DNA from 3 places in the Pseudarthrobacter cremeus genome. Region 2 is predicted to be linked to each of the others. Evidence: riboswitches for the same ligand, from Rfam matches in the RefSeq annotation. Region 2 holds a riboswitch; each other region holds the start of a gene.
What was found. Region 2 has a riboswitch for S-adenosylmethionine ahead of metX (homoserine O-acetyltransferase MetX). Riboswitches for the same ligand answer to the same signal wherever they lie in the genome.

Region 1 (5,157 bases), on a different contig from region 2:
CAGTCCGGTGCGGGCCATGGCGTCGGCGTAGGCGACGCGCATTTCCTCGAGGTACTGATCCTGCCGGGCGGGGGTTCCGGCGAAGGCGCGGCCGCTGAGGCTGCGGACCTTGTACGTCTTCAGGCCCCGGCGCCAGATCATGGGCACCTCGGTCTTAAGGAGCAGGTTGGCCAGCCGGTTGGCTTCGGTGCCGTGGGCGACGATCACCGAGGCGCGGGGCACCAGGGCTAGGAACTTGAGCAGGGGCTTGAGGCCGGAGGCAATCTGGTCCGGCGTGAACTTGCCGTTGGGCTCTCCGTCGGTGTGCCACGGGTGGACGTTCCACGGCATGACACACTCGGGGCGCAGGCCCAGCTTCCACTGGATTCCCAGCATGCGGGTGGTGGCGTCGTCGTCGCCCGCGGTGATGAAGCCCGAAGGGTCCGCCTCGCCGATGTTGGAGAAAAGGCTGATGATGCGGCACTCATCGACGTCGTGCATCGGGTCGACATAGGGGACCCGGGTGTGCGGCTTGACGCTCTGCAGTGAATCGCACAGCTCGTTGACTGCGGCAACATTTGGATCGTAACGGCGGTTCAGGAGCTGTTCGCGGAATGATTCGGGTGCCAGGGCTGTCATGAAGGGCAATGTCTCCTGCGGGGATCGGTGCTGCTGCCAATCCGGAAAATGGGCGCGCGGTGGGCACGCCAAGTCCGGGATGGTTTGAAATGTGTTGTGGACCGATTCCTGGTCGGTCTCTATCAGTTTAGCAAGCCCCGCAAAATGCAGGGTCCGTCCATGGCCTTCCCGTGATGGAAGGCACAGGACGGACCCTGCAGCCGGATCGAAAAACTACCAGAGACGCTTGGTGGCGCGGCGGGCGCCCTCGCCCAAGGCCTCCAGCTTGGCCCAGGCGATTTGCGGGTGGACGCGCCCGCCCAGCCCGCAGTCGGTGGAGGCGATGACATTCTCCCGGCCCACTACCTCGGCAAAACGGACAATCCGGTCCGCGACGAGGTCCGGGTGCTCCACCACGTTGGTGGCGTGTGACACCACGCCGGGAATAATCACTTTGCCCTCGGGAAGCCTCGTGTCCTCCCAGACCCGCCATTCGTGCTCGTGGCGGACGTTGCCGGCCTCAAAGGAGTACGCTCCGGCGTTGACCTGCAGCACCGAGCCGACAATGTCCCCGAACGGAATGTCGGTGGTGTGCGGGCCGTGCCAGGATCCCCAGCAGACGTGGAGGCGGATCTGTTCCTGGGGCAGGTCACGCAGGGCCCAGTTGGTGGCCTCGACCCGGAGCTGGATGAACTTGAGGTAGTCCTCCAACGTCGGCTCGGGGTTGATCTGGTCCCAGCTTTCGGCCAGGGAAGGGTCGTCGAGCTGCACTGTCAGGCCGGCGTCGATGATGGCCTTGTATTCCTCCCGCATCACGTCGGCGCAGGCGTAGAGCAGCTCCTCGTCGGACTTGTAGTACTCGTTGGCCACGCGGGCGCATGACCCGGGGGACAGCGACGCCACAAAACCCTGGTTGAGGCCTGCGGCGGCGAGGCCCTTCTTCAGGTTGGTGACATCGGAGTTCACCAAGTCCTGTCCGGTGTAGGTCAGGGGCCCGGTGATCTTCGGCTGGGAAACGCTCTTGCGGTGCGCCAGGATCCCCGAGGACGGATCGGTGTAGGCGTCGTTGAAAGCAAGCCTGTCGCGGCGGTCCGGAAAAGAGGTCAGCACAATGTGCCCGGGAGACGAGCGGTGCACCGTGGCGTCCTTCCACCGGTCCACATCTGTCGGTTCCAGGCCGCCGAGCCTCGCGAAGGAGTAGTTCCACCAGGCTCCGTAGTCGACCGAACTGGACATGGTGTGTCCGTATTCGCCGTCGTTGGGAACGTCCACTCCCACGTCTTTCTGCCGCTTGACGACCTCCGCCACCGACGATTCGAGCAGTGCCAGGAATTCCGGGGTAATGCCTTCGGTCTCCTTCGCGGCGTTGGCAGCGATGAGCTCCGGGGTGCGGGGCAAGGAACCTGCGTGGGTGACCTGGATGTGGTCCGAGTTCTGGGACATCGGGGGATTTTCCTTTCCATCGGTCCTGGCAGTAGCACCTGCGCGGGCAGAGTTGTCCCTGCTCATGCGCGGTTGCTGCGGCGTCAACGAGCCAGGTCTCTCGGCCGCTCCGGATGGGTACTCTCACTTAAGGCCATCTGTGGGGCCCGGGCAAGTCCGGGCCCGATTGTTTCGTGTGTGAACCCTGCCAGGCCGAACGAGTGGAGAAACCCGGGCATCGGCTAAACTTGGGTGGTAAGAGCCCCGAACTCTTGCGTGGCAGGGCGTCATAAACCGTTCCCGCCAGGCTGTTGCCTTCGGGGCGTTCTCATGAACGGCGCCGGCTTTCGGTGGGCCGTCCGGTGCACCACCGGATGGAGTACCCGGAGTGCGGCCCGAACGAATGGGGGAGGATCCCATGCCAGCAATCGTGATCGTAGGAGCCCAGTGGGGCGACGAAGGAAAAGGCAAGGCCACAGACCTTTTGGGTGGCCGTGTGGACTACGTCGTTAAGCCCAATGGTGGCAATAATGCCGGACACACCGTCGTCGTAGGCGGTGAGAAGTATGAGCTCAAGCTCCTTCCGGCCGGCATTCTCAGCCCCAACGCGGTTCCCATCATCGGAAACGGCTGCGTGGTGAACCTCGAGGCGCTGTTCCAGGAAATTGATGGACTTCAGGCCCGTGGTGCGGACACGTCCAAACTGCGCGTTTCCGCCAACGCCCACCTGGTGGCGCCTTACCACCAGGTCCTGGACAAGGTCACCGAGCGATTCCTCGGCAGCCGGGCCATCGGCACCACCGGCCGCGGCATCGGCCCCGCGTACATGGACAAGGTGGCCCGCCTGGGCATCCGCGTCCAGGACGTCTTTGACGAATCCATCCTCCGCCAGAAGGTGGAAGGCTCGCTGCGCCAGAAGAACGAACTCCTGGTCAAGGTCTACAACCGCCGCGACATCGAGGTGGAGGAGATCGTCAGCTACTTCCTGTCCTTCGCCGAGCGCCTGCGCCCGCTGGTCATCGACAGCACCTTTGTCCTGAACAAGGCGCTGGACGAGGGCAAGGTGGTGCTCATGGAGGGCGGCCAGGCCACCTTCCTGGATGTGGACCACGGGACGTACCCGTTCGTCACGTCCTCCAACCCGACGGCAGGCGGTGCGTCAGTGGGTTCCGGCATCGGCCCCACCCGCATCTCCCGCTCGATCGGCATCATCAAGGCCTACACCACGCGCGTCGGCGCCGGACCGTTCCCCACGGAACTGTTCGACGAGATGGGCATGTACCTGCAGAAGACGGGCGGTGAGTTCGGCGTCAACACCGGCCGCCCGCGCCGTTGCGGCTGGTACGACGCCGTCCTGGCCCGCCACGCCTCCCGCGTCAACGGCTTCACGGACTACTTCGTCACCAAGCTGGATGTCCTGACCGGCATTGAGCAGATCCCGGTGTGCGTGGCGTACGACGTCGACGGCGTCCGGCACGACGAAATGCCCATGACGCAGACCGAATTCCACCATGCTGTCCCGATCTTCGAGTACTTCGAAGGCTGGACCGAGGACATCACCGGCGCCCGCACCCTGGAGGACCTCCCGGAGAACGCCCGGAACTATGTGCTTGCGCTGGAGAAGCTCTCCGGTACGCGGTTCTCCGCCATCGGCGTCGGCCCGGACCGCGATCAGACCATCGTGGTCAACGACCTCATCAAGGACTAAAGTCCACACACGTACGACGCCGGCGGGTCACCTGAAAGGGTAACCCCGCCGGCGTCGGTGGTTAAGGCGTGGGTTACAGGGCGGGCGTCAGCGCTGCTGGCCAGGCCTGGGCGGGCCTGAGCGGGCTCTGCGGGCGGTGGTACGCAATTTACACAGGGTTTACCGGGCCGGTCTTGTGGGGCTCCCGGAGCGGCGGCCAGACTCTTAAGCACACGCTGAACTGATCAACAGATCGTTCGACCAGACCCGCGGGACCGGACGCAGCAACGCGTCCGGGCAGGCCGGTGGCGAGGACGTCGCCGGAGCTGATCACCCGCAGACCGGAAGGATTTGCCATGGCCGGGATGTTTGAAGTTTTTGTGGACGCCGATTCGCTGTTCAGGTTCAGGCTGATGGGGCCGGACGGAACGGTGATGGCTGTGTCGGAGGCGTTCGCTGACAAGCCGGCGGTGGCAGCCGGGATCGCGGCCGTGCGGGAGTGCGCCGGGACGGGGCTGGTCACGGACCTTTCACGCGTTTCGCCGCCGGCCGCAGCAGCCCAGCCGGTGGCGGTGCCAGTAGCGGAGCCGGTTCCTGTGCCGGTTGCAGTCCAGCCGGTGTGCGACGAACAGCGGGTTCCGGTGACCAGGCTCCGAGCCTTCAACCATGCCAAGGCTCCGCGGCGGCAGGTCCCCGCACCGCGCTGGATCGGCGCAACACAGGCGCCCGCCTGAGGCTGAATTCCGGCCTCAATAAGATTTTCAAAGTTTCTTGTGACCGGGCGTAACCCTGTGGCCTGTGTCAGCGATTACCCCTATGAAGCGCCGGTCTGGAACTTGTCCCCCATCATGTTCCAGCCCGGCCTTTTTGTCCCCCAGCCGGCTCGTGGGGTTGCCGGCAGCACGGTTACCGGAGGGTAAAGTTAGCGGGGCAAGCCCCTTCCCCTTCACCGAAAGCCCTGCGTCCCGTGACCGATGCGCTGACAGACGACGTATTGCGTGCCCGCGCCCGCGATCCGGAGCTGTTCAACACCGTGTACCGAACCTATGCGGCACAGGTCCTGGGCTACCTCACAGCCCGCGGAGTAGAAGATCCGGAGGCGGTTATGCAGGAAGTCTTCCTCGCCGTCCTGCCACGGCTCCAGACAGTCACCGGCGGGGTTGCCGGGCTGCGCACGTTCGTCTTCTCCGTGGCCCACGCCCGCATGGTGGATGACCACCGGCGGCAGCAGCGCAGACCGGTCGAACTCCCGTTCGAACCGGAACTGGACCGGCGCGAGGACACGTCGGCAGAAACTGAAGTCCTCCAAAAAATCTCCCCCCAGGAAGTCCTGGACCTGCTCGGCGGTCTGCCGGATGAGCAGCGGGAAGTCTTGTCCCTTCGCCTCGTCGGCGGCCTGACCGTCGAACAGGTGGCTGACGTTATGGGGAAAACCGCCGGTTCTGTAAAGC
Region 2 (5,157 bases):
GACAGGATGCCCGGCGTTCCGTGCGGAGCAACCCATTCGACGGCCACGTCCTCAAGGGGCTTCTCCACGGGCTCGCCCAGCCACTCCGTCACGCGCTCGGCGGAGCCGGCGATGGTCAGGCAGCTCATCTTGACGTTGCTTTCGTAGGCGTTCGAGGGGTGCAGGGCGGGATCGCCCTCCCACTTGAGCATGTAGGGAACCTGAGGGTCCGCGATCAGGCCCAGGATGCCGATCTGCTTCCAGACCAGCTCACGGCCGTCCGGGAACTTGCGGTTGCCGTTGACTGCGGCGCGGCCGAGGCGGTTTTCGAACGGGGCGAGGTCGTCCACTTCGACGCACCAGCCCATCCAGCCGCCGCCGGCCTCGGACCGCGCCCGGACAGCCTGCCCGAAGGGAGCCTTGTCAGACGCGGGGTGGTTCAGCACCTCCACAACTTCAAGATACTTGTGGCCGGCCAGGGGAATAATCATGTTCCGGGTCCCGAAGCGCGGGTGCACTCCGCCCTTCACAGCTTCGACGCCGAGGGCGGACGAAATACGTTCGGTGGTGGCAACGAGGCCATCTTGTTCACAGGCGTAAGAGACGTGATCCATGCGCATGCCCTCATCTTGGCACTTTGTGATGAGCCTCTCAGCTAAGGGTATCCTTACTTGGTTTTGGGGCCGTTCTGGGCGACTCTTCCCCTGCTCGCGGCACGCGGGCAGCCGGTGACCATGTTCGTCACAATGCTGTTCCCGGCCCGCAGCCCGTTCCTACACTGAACCGAAGGTGATAAGCGCCAGTACCACGTCAAAGGAGCCGTACATGTCCCAGGGATGGTCTTTCGAAACACGCCAGATCCATGCAGGCCAGGAGCCTGACACGGCCACCGGTGCGCGCGCGCTGCCGATCTACCAGACGACGTCGTTCGTTTTCCCCACCGCGGAAAGCGCCGCGAACCGTTTCGCGCTCGCGGAGCTCGCTCCCATCTATACCCGGATCGGCAACCCCACGCAGGATGCCGTCGAACAGCGGATCGCCAGCCTGGAAGGCGGTTTGGCGGCCTTGCTGCTGAGTTCGGGACAGGCAGCGGAAACGTTTGCCATCCTGAACGTCGCCGAGGCCGGCGACCATGTCGTGGCGAGCCCCAGCTTGTATGGCGGCACCTATAACCTGCTGGCGCACACGCTGAAGAAGTTCGGCATCTCGGTCACGTTCGTGGCTGATCCGGACAACCTGGACCAGTGGCGGGAGGCTGTCCAGCCGAACACGAAGCTCTTCTTCGGCGAAGTGGTCTCCAATCCCCGCCAGGACGTGCTCGACATCGAGGGAATTTCAGCCGTGGCGCATGAGGCCGGCGTCCCATTGATCGTGGACAACACGCTGTCCACTCCATACCTGATCCGGCCCATCGAGTGGGGCGCGGACATTGTGGTGCACTCCGCCACCAAGTACCTCGGCGGCCACGGCGCTGCAATCGCCGGTGTCATTGTGGACTCGGGCAACTTCGATTTCGGCAAGGACCCGGAGCGGTTCCCCGGTTTCAACACCCCTGACCCCACCTACAACGGCCTGGTCTACGCCCGGGACCTTGGCGCGGAAGGTGCCCTGGGCGCCAACCTTTCCTACATCCTGAAGGCCCGCGTCCAGCTGCTCCGGGACCTCGGCTCGGCGGTGTCCCCGTTCAACGCCTTCCTCATCGCCCAGGGCATCGAGACCCTCAGCCTTCGGGTGGAGCGGCATGTTTCCAACGCCACCACTGTGGCGCAGTGGCTCGAGGCAAGGGACGACGTCGAATCCGTCGCCTACGCGGGGCTGCCCTCAAGCCCCTGGTACGAGCGGGGCCTGAAGTACGGGCCCAAAGGGACAGGGGCTGTGGTGTCCTTTACCGTCGCCGGGGGAGCGGAAGCGGGCAAGCGGTTCGTGGACGCGCTGGAACTCCACTCCCACGTGGCCAACATCGGCGACGTCCGCTCCCTGGTCATCCACCCGGCCTCCACCACCCACAGCCAGCTCTCGCCCGAGCAGCAGACAGCAGCCGGAGTGGCCCCCGGGCTGGTCCGCCTCTCCGTCGGCATCGAGCACATCGACGACATCCTCGCCGACCTCGAAGCCGGCTTCCGTGCCGCCAAAAGCGCGGCGGAAGCAGCCGCAGTGGCAGGCGGCGCCGGGCAGTGAACATCCGCGGAAGTCACAACCTGTCACAGGCTTAGCGCGAGGCACCGGCTATTTCGTACACTCGAAGCAGGTCATGAGTGCCAGTGACAGCCCCGGCTTGCTGGCCGGCAACCCTCCTCCGCGGCGGGGTGCCCCGGGTGAGGACCTGGCCTGCCGGTCAATTGACGGCGGGCAAGCGCGTAGAAAAGGTCCTGCCATGACGATCACGATTTCCCGAACAGCGGCCCCTGGACACGGGGTTGTCCGTTATGCCGCCATCGGCGCACTGCAGCTGGAAGCCGGCGGCTACCTCCCCGATGTCACCCTGGCCTATGAAACCTGGGGCACGTTGAATGCCGACGGTTCAAACGCCGTCCTCATCGAGCACGCCCTGACCGGAAGCACCCATGTGACCCGCGGGGACAGCGACGAGGAGGGCTGGTGGGAACAGCTCGCCGGACCCGGCGCGCCGGTGGACACTGAGCGGTTCTTCGTGGTCTCCATCAACATCCTGGGTGGCTGTTATGGCTCCACCGGACCGTCCTCCGAAGCCCCTGACGGGAAGCCGTGGGGGTCCCGTTTTCCGCTGGTGACCCTCCGCGACACCACGGCGGCTGAGGCCCGGCTGGCCGACGCGCTGGGCATCGGCAGCTGGTTCGCTGTGCTGGGCGGATCCATGGGCGGCGCGCGTGCCCTCGAATGGGCAGTCACCTACCCTGAGCGGGTGCAGCGCTGCGCCGTCATCTCGGTCGGCGCAGCCAGCACCGCCGAACAGATCGCGTTCGCCCAGGCCCAGACCCTGGCGATCCGCCAGGACATCAACTTCAACGACGGCGACTATTACGGCGGCCCGCTCCCCGAGGATGGCCTGGCACTGGCACGGCGCATTGCGCACATCACCTACCGTTCGGCCGCTGAATTTCATGGCCGGTTCGGACGGGCAGCCCAGCTTGCCGAATCGCCGCTGCAGGCTGAAGCGCTGGGGACGCGCGGCCGCTACCAGGTGGAAAGCTACCTCGACCACCAGGGCACGAAACTCGTGCGGCGGTTCGACGCCAACAGCTACATCGCCATCACGGACGCTTTGATGAGCCACGACATCACCCGCGGACGCGGTTCCCTGGAGGAAGCGCTTGGCCGTGCCACGGCCAGGTTCTTCGTGGCCGCAGTGGACAGCGACCGGCTCTACTTCCCGTCCCAGTCCCGTGAGTTGGCTGATGCCCTTCCCGGCGACGTGGACGTCCACGTGATCCAGGCTCCTATCGGCCATGACGGCTTCCTCACGGAAATCGGCCAGCTCAGTGGCCCGCTCCGCCTGCACCTCTCCGACTGAACACCCCGATGATTAATCACCCCTCCCGCTGAAGACCCCGCCGGCTGAACACTTCGTCGGCTGAACCCCTCGCTGCATGAAAACCTGCCGTCGGTCAGACAGGTTGTGCATTTTTGCAGAGGCGGCCTGCATTATTCGGCGTTGAGGTTGTGACGGGTGCGGACCATAATCTTTGGATCCGGCGATCCGTGGTGCGCGTCATGCACGGCCGCCAAAGGCTGGTCCCAGTGGTGTCGATGGTGACGCCGAAGGAGAGTTCATCATGAGCATGGAAAACACCGCCGGAAGGCGGGCAGAGCAAACCGATGTCAAAACCTCGGGCCTGAGGAAAGTCGTCACGGCCTCCATGGCCGGAACCGTTGTTGAATGGTACGAATTCTTCCTCTATGCCTCGGCGGCCACACTGGTGTTCGGCAAAATGTTCTTCCCCAACTCAGGGACGGAGCTGGACGGGATCATTGCCGCGTTCGTGACCTACGCCGTCGGCTTCGTTGCCCGCCCCATCGGCGGGATCGTGTTCGGGCACTTCGGTGACAAGTTCGGGCGGAAACAGCTCCTGCAGCTCAGCATCATCCTGGTGGGCGTTGCCACATTCCTGATGGGCTGCCTGCCCACGTTCGCCCAGATCGGTTACTGGGCGCCGGCGCTCCTGGTGTTCCTGCGCTTCCTCCAGGGCTTCGCCGTCGGCGGTGAATGGGGCGGCGCCGTTCTGCTTGTAGCCGAACACAGCCCCAACAAGTCACGCGGATTCTGGGCCAGCTGGCCGCAGTCCGCGGTCCCGGTGGGGAACCTGCTGGCCACAGCAGTGCTGTTTACTCTTTCCTCCACGCTCACCCAGGAAGCGTTCCTCGGCTGGGGCTGGCGCGTGGCGTTCTGGCTCTCCGCCGTGATCGTCATCATCGGCTACTACATCCGCACCAAGGTCCAGGACGCCCCCATCTTCCTGGAGGCGCGCAAGGAAGTCACTGAGGAGAAGAAGGGCTACGGCGTGGCGGAAGTGTTCCGCCGCTACCCGCGTGGTGTCTTTACCGCCATGGGCCTGCGCTTTGCCGAGAACATCCTCTACTACCTGGTGGTGACGTTCTCCATCACCTACCTGAAGGTCGTCGTACAGACCGATACCTCCCGGATCCTGCTCCTGCTGCTGATCGCGCACTTCATCCACTTCCTTGCCATCCCGCTCGTCGGCAAAATGTCCGATGCCTTCGGGCGGAAGCCGGTGTACATGGCCGGTGCGATCCTCGGCGCGACCTGGGGCTTCTTCGCCTTCCCGATGATGGACACAGCCAACGATTTCATTATCCTTGCGTCAATCATCATCGGCCTGCTGTTCCACGCACTGATGTACGCGGGCCAGCCGTCGCTCATGGCGGAGATGTTCCCCACCCGGATGCGCTACTCCGGTGTTTCCCTCGGCTACCAGGTCACCTCGATCGTGGCGGGCTCACTGGCACCGATCATCGCCAGCTCGCTGCTGAGCAGCTTCAAATCCTCCACCCCCGTGGCGTTCTACCTCCTGGCGGCATGCGTCGTCACGGCGGTTTCCGTGCTCTTCCTTAAGGAAACCCGCGGTATTTCACTGCACGACGTCGATGCTGCCGACGCCCAGGGCACGGCGGACATCCTGGCAGCCAGGAAGTAAGGGCACCGGATGCGAGCAGCGGTCCTGTATTCCACAGTTCCTGCCG
Region 3 (5,157 bases), on a different contig from region 2:
AGGATGGCGGGAAGAAGCTGCGGCGGCACCGGAAACTGGAAGAGCGATTCCATGCCGGCATAAAGGTCGTAGGTGCGCCCGGCGGAGTCATGCCCGGCGCCTCCCGTCCCCTGGTCGGTGTACGACGTGAGGGACGCGGTCTCGAAGACCGGCACCAGGGAAACCAGGAAAATGCCCAGCAGCACTACCAGGGCCGTGACATAGAGCTTTCCGGCCCGGCGCGCGGTCAGGTCCACCACCGTGCCGAAATCGTCCTTGACCCGCGGCCCGTAGACCATCCCCACCACCAGCCCGGAGAAGAGCACGAACAGCTCCGCGCCGGAGACAAAGCCCACCGCTTCCTGGGTCAGCAGCTGGAAGAGGGACGTCATGCCCAGGTGGTTCACCACCACAAACACGATGGCGAGGCCGCGCAGCAGGTCTACCCGGGAGTCCCGCCTGGAAGGATCGGTGTAGCCCCACTCACCCACCGCGGAGACCCTTCGCGGAAGTTGCCACAGCGCCACGAGGAGGACAAGCAGGGCCACCCCGACGCTCCAGGCGGCCGCACCGGTCAGAGTGTTGGCCGGGGTGGTTCCCTGTCCTGTTCCAGGCTCCGTAACCGGGCCGGTGACTACGCCTGAGGCCTCGAGCCGGGCACGCGCTGCCGCCGCCACCTCAGCGTTGCCGCTGATGGTCCAGTCGATGCTGGCAACACCGGTGTCCCGGGTACTGACACGCTCGTCCCAGATCACGGCAGCTGTCCTGTTGAAACGCGCGGACGTGGCGGCTTCCAGCGTCTGCTCCCACCAGGCCCCCTTGATCTCAGCCTCCCCGGCCCCGCCGGTGGAGGGGCTGTAGAAGGCTGCCGTCTGCAGGAGGAACGGCTTGCCGGCTTGCTCCACATAGGTGGCGTAGAAGTCCTCGTTTCCCGCTCCGGCCAGCATGCCGACAAGCTCGCCGGACCCGGGCACGGTGTTGACGGCGGCCTTCCCGGCAGTGTCATCGTGGTAAGCCGAAAGCCCCACCCATTCGACGGCGTCGTCCCCGGGATAGTACGGGGCGTAGGCGCGGTCGGCACCGTCCCAGGCGCCGTCGCCGTTGGTGTCCAGCAGGGCGAATCCCTCGCTGCCGGCGGGAGGGGCGTTGCGGTTCCGTCCGAAGGGGTAGTCCCGGCCAACGTACGGCTCCCAGACCATGAGCGTGCCGGCGTCGTCCGTTTCCTTGAACTCCGCAGCGACGGCCCGGAAGGCAGCACGATACGCTCCGGGCTGCTGGCCCCACCCAACCCAGCTGCCGTTCATGTCCGGGGCAAAGCGCACCAGCACCTTGCCCTGGAAGCCGGCCGAAATGCGGGCCACCTCGGCCACGAACGCCCGGGCCGCCGCCGCATCGATCTGTTCGAGCGGAACGGTGGGCTTGACGGTGAATATTGCGTGGGAGCCAACGGCTGAAGCCTGGTCCAGAAACTGCCGGAGGTTGGCGGCCTCGGCGGTCCGGAAAGGGATGGAGATGTCATGGCCTAAGACCGCGGGGGTGGCCCCCAGCCGTTCGGCAAAGGACCCGGCGGAGTCCTGACCCCACTCGAGGACAGCTCCCAGCAGGGGCTTGCCCGGCTCCGGGGCCGGCTCTGGTTCGGCGGCCGCGGCAGCACCGGCCGGCAGGAGGCTGGACAGGAGGCTGAACAGGAGGAGGAGGGCGGCAAGGAGCGCTGCGGGCAGCGGGCTGCGGAGTCCGGAGGCGGCCGGCGCCGGCACACGCCTGGGTACGGTGGCTGTTGGCATGCGGGTGTGGACCCTCCCCCAGGACGGCTTTTCAGTGATGGCGGCCGGTGCCACCTGCGCAAACTCTATCGGTCCCCGGCAGATGCGGACTGCCGTGCGGGCTCCGGCTTGGCCGGCCACACCGATCAGCCTTAGCCGGCCAGGACCTTAGCCGGCCAGGATAACCAGCGGGACCAGTCGCTCCGCACACGAGACCCGGATTAGGGTCTCCGGTCCGGACGCCGCCCTGTTGTTGACCCCTGTGTCGTCGCACCAGTCCAAGGCGTACGGGTAGGCGGTGACCCCGGCCTCCCCCGCGGCCATTCCCGCGGGGACAGTGAACACGAAAGTGAAACCGCCGTCGTCGGTCATGGGGGCAAGTTCCTCCAGGATGTTGATTCCGGCAGCGTCCCGGACCGTTACCTGGACTTTGGCGTCCGCACCGTAGCGCGCATCGCACGTTGCGTCCTGCGCGCTGACCGTGACCCGGTCTCCGGGGCGGGCTTCGGCAGGCGTGACGCTGTACGCCGGCGGCATGCAAGGCGGCGGACCCGCTGCGTCCCGGCAGCCGGCCAGGCCCGCCAGGGCCGCCAGGATCGAAGCGCCGCACAGTGCCGTGGCGACCAACCGGGCCCCGGCACCTTTCGCCCCTTGCTTGCTGCCGCTTTTCCCGCCGCTGTCCCCCATGACCTGATTGTCCCGCCCGGCTGGCCAGGGGAGAAGCACGCGCCGGTTACGAAAGTCCGGTCCTGGTGACGAAACCTCCGTGTTGGTTACGGAACATGACGACCGCGGCGGTGCGGCCGGGCGGGCCGGATGTTACGTTTTTGGGGAGTAATGAGAACCGGCGCCAAGCCCTGACTGGCCGGTCGGCAACCCTCCCTTTCGCGGCGGGGTGCCTCAGGTGAATACTCGGCATATCGACCCATTCGAGCTGCAAGCGTGAAAGAAGGAGTTCTGTCGTGTCTGACGCCCCTGCCCCTGAAGAAAAACTGTCGTACCGGCTCATCACGGGGCCGGATGACAAGGCCTTCTGTGAACGGATTTCCACCGCCCTGGCCGAAGGGTATGTCCTGCACGGCAGCCCGGCCGCGACCTTCAACGGCAGCAGCGTGATCGTTGCCCAGGCACTCATCCTCCCGGCAGCCATCGCCAGCGCGGATGCCGCCGTCGCCACCGCTGTGGAAGACCTCGATTTCGACGGCGAGGGCCACGCATGAGCTACGCCGGAGACCTCACCCCGGAGGAAGCGTGGGCCAAGCTGGAGCAGGGCGCCATCCTGGTGGACGTCCGCACCGAGGGCGAGTGGGCGCACATCGGCATCCCGGACACCAAAGCCACTGACAACGACCCCCTGTTCATCCAGTGGACGTTCCCGGGCGGGATCCCCAACCCGGATTTCCTCACCGACCTGACCCAACAGGCCCCCGAGGACTCAACCACCGAACTCGTTTTCCTCTGCCGCTCCGGCCAGCGGTCCATCGCTGCCGCCATCGCCGCCACGCAGGCCGGCTTCACCTCCTTCAACATCCTGGAGGGTTTCGAAGGCGAGCCTGACCGCTACGGCGAGCGCACAGTCAACGGCTGGAAGAACCGCGGCCTGCCCACCAACCTCGGAAGCAACTAAGTGACCTTCAACAAAGATGCCGCCGGCTGGAGCCCTGACACCCAGGCGGTCCGCGGCGGCCTGGACCGTACCAACTTCCAGGAGACCACCGAGCCGGTGTTCCTGAACTCGGGCTTCGTTTACGAGTCCGCCGCCGCAGCCGAGCGCGCCTTCACGGGTGAGGACGAACGCTTCGTCTACTCCCGCTACGGCAACCCATCCGTTGCCACGTTCCAGGAACGCCTCCGCCTGCTGGAGGGTACGGAGGCGTGCTTTGCGACGGCGTCAGGCATGTCAGCTGTCTTCACCGCCCTGGGTGCGTTGCTGGCAGCCGGGGACCGCGTGGTGGCCGCCCGGTCACTGTTCGGCTCCTGCTTTGTGATCCTCAACGAAATCCTGCCGCGCTGGGGCGTGGAGACGGTCTTTGTGGACGGACCGGACCTCGATCAGTGGCGCGACGCGCTGTCCGGGCCCACCACGGCGGTCTTCTTTGAATCGCCGTCCAATCCGATGCAGGAAATCGTGGACATCGCCGCGGTCAGCGAACTGGCGCACGCCGCCGGGGCCACCGTCGTCGTGGACAACGTCTTTGCCACTCCCCTGCTGCAGCGCTGCGGCCAGTTCGGCGCGGACGTGATTGTCTACTCCGGTACCAAGCACATCGACGGCCAGGGCCGGGTGCTGGGCGGGGCCATCCTGGGCACCAAGGAATTCATCGACGGTCCGGTCAAGCAACTGATGCGCCACACAGGACCCGCGCTGTCCGCGTTCAACGCCTGGGTTCTCACAAAGGGCCTGGAAACCATGGCGCTGCGCGTGAACCACTCGTCCGCGTCCGCGCTGCGGCTCGCCGAATGGCTCGAACAGCAGCCCGCCGTCAGCTGGGTCAAATACCCCCTGCTGAAGTCGCACCCGCAGTACGAGCTGGCCGCCAAGCAGATGAAGGCCGGTGGCACCGTTCTCACACTGGAACTTGCGACGACGGGCGGCCGCTCGGGCAAGGACGCCGCCTTTGCGCTGCTGGACGGGCTGCGGATCATCGATATCTCCAACAACCTGGGCGATGCCAAGTCCCTGATCACCCATCCGGCCACCACCACCCACCGCGCCATGGGCCCGGAAGGCCGGGCGGCGATCGGGCTCAGCGACGGCGTGGTGCGGCTTTCGGTTGGCCTGGAGGACGTGGACGACCTCATCGGCGACCTGGAGCAGGCGCTCAAGCAGATCTGATAGGCCGACTTAGCGGCGGGCGGCCAGAGCTGAGGAGAGGGCAGACGCTGAGGCGGCGCTGCTGTTGATCCGCCAGTCGGTCTCCTTGTTCAGGTTGAACCAGACGAAACCGGAGACGTCCGGCTGGGTCCCCAGATAGGAGACCAGCGCGGTGTTCCAGTCCGGCTTGCTGCCACCGGTTTCGGTGCTCGCTGTCTCGGTGATGATGATCTGCTTGCCTGGGGCGATCGTCCGGAGCTCCGCCAGGTAGGGGCCGAACACGGCGGCGGGCAGCTGCCAGGAACTCCACACCTGGGTGGTGCCCCAGTTGTAGGCGTCCAGGCCCACGGTATCCACATACGCATCTCCCGGATACAGCACGGAAGTTTCAACCGATCCGCCTCCGTTGGGCGCCCATACCCAGTTGACGTTGGTTGCACCGGCCGCGCTGAAGAGGCCGTACACGTGCCGCCATGCCTGGACGTAGTCCCCGGGACTGTTGCCGTTGACCGCTTCAGACCACGGGTACCAGTTGCCGTTCATTTCGTGGGCAAACCGGAGCATCAGCGGCTTGCCCCAGGACGCAAGCGCTGCCGCCCA

Region 1: it holds a riboswitch for S-adenosylmethionine, as region 2 does, so the genes downstream of both, ACS5PJ_RS13260 (cobalamin-independent methionine synthase II family protein) here and metX (homoserine O-acetyltransferase MetX) in region 2, are expected to answer to the same signal.
Region 3: it holds a riboswitch for S-adenosylmethionine, as region 2 does, so the genes downstream of both, ACS5PJ_RS04085 (DUF1737 domain-containing protein) here and metX (homoserine O-acetyltransferase MetX) in region 2, are expected to answer to the same signal.

The regions. Positions count from the first base shown of each region.
Region 1 is NZ_JBPZHC010000006.1:234,972-240,128, forward strand. Features, by position in the region: gene ACS5PJ_RS13255 (uracil-DNA glycosylase family protein) at 1-618, opposite strand, end outside; gene ACS5PJ_RS13260 (cobalamin-independent methionine synthase II family protein) at 832-2,040, opposite strand; SAM riboswitch class I at 2,054-2,160, opposite strand; gene ACS5PJ_RS13265 (adenylosuccinate synthase) at 2,438-3,727, shown strand; gene ACS5PJ_RS13270 (YegP family protein) at 4,063-4,440, shown strand; gene ACS5PJ_RS13275 (RNA polymerase sigma factor) at 4,674-5,157, shown strand, end outside.
Region 2 is NZ_JBPZHC010000009.1:86,530-91,686, forward strand. Features, by position in the region: gene ACS5PJ_RS16465 (VOC family protein) at 1-599, opposite strand, end outside; gene ACS5PJ_RS16470 (bifunctional o-acetylhomoserine/o-acetylserine sulfhydrylase) at 772-2,157, shown strand; SAM riboswitch class IV at 2,227-2,341, shown strand; gene metX (homoserine O-acetyltransferase MetX) at 2,354-3,469, shown strand; gene ACS5PJ_RS16480 (MFS transporter) at 3,732-5,111, shown strand; gene ACS5PJ_RS16485 (zinc-binding dehydrogenase) at 5,121-5,157, shown strand, end outside.
Region 3 is NZ_JBPZHC010000002.1:81,234-86,390, reverse strand. Features, by position in the region: gene opgC (OpgC domain-containing protein) at 1-1,763, opposite strand, end outside; gene ACS5PJ_RS04090 (hypothetical protein) at 1,911-2,429, opposite strand; SAM riboswitch class IV at 2,576-2,691, shown strand; gene ACS5PJ_RS04085 (DUF1737 domain-containing protein) at 2,705-2,962, shown strand; gene ACS5PJ_RS04080 (rhodanese-like domain-containing protein) at 2,959-3,369, shown strand; gene ACS5PJ_RS04075 (O-succinylhomoserine sulfhydrylase) at 3,370-4,578, shown strand; gene ACS5PJ_RS04070 (glycoside hydrolase family 26 protein) at 4,588-5,157, opposite strand, start outside.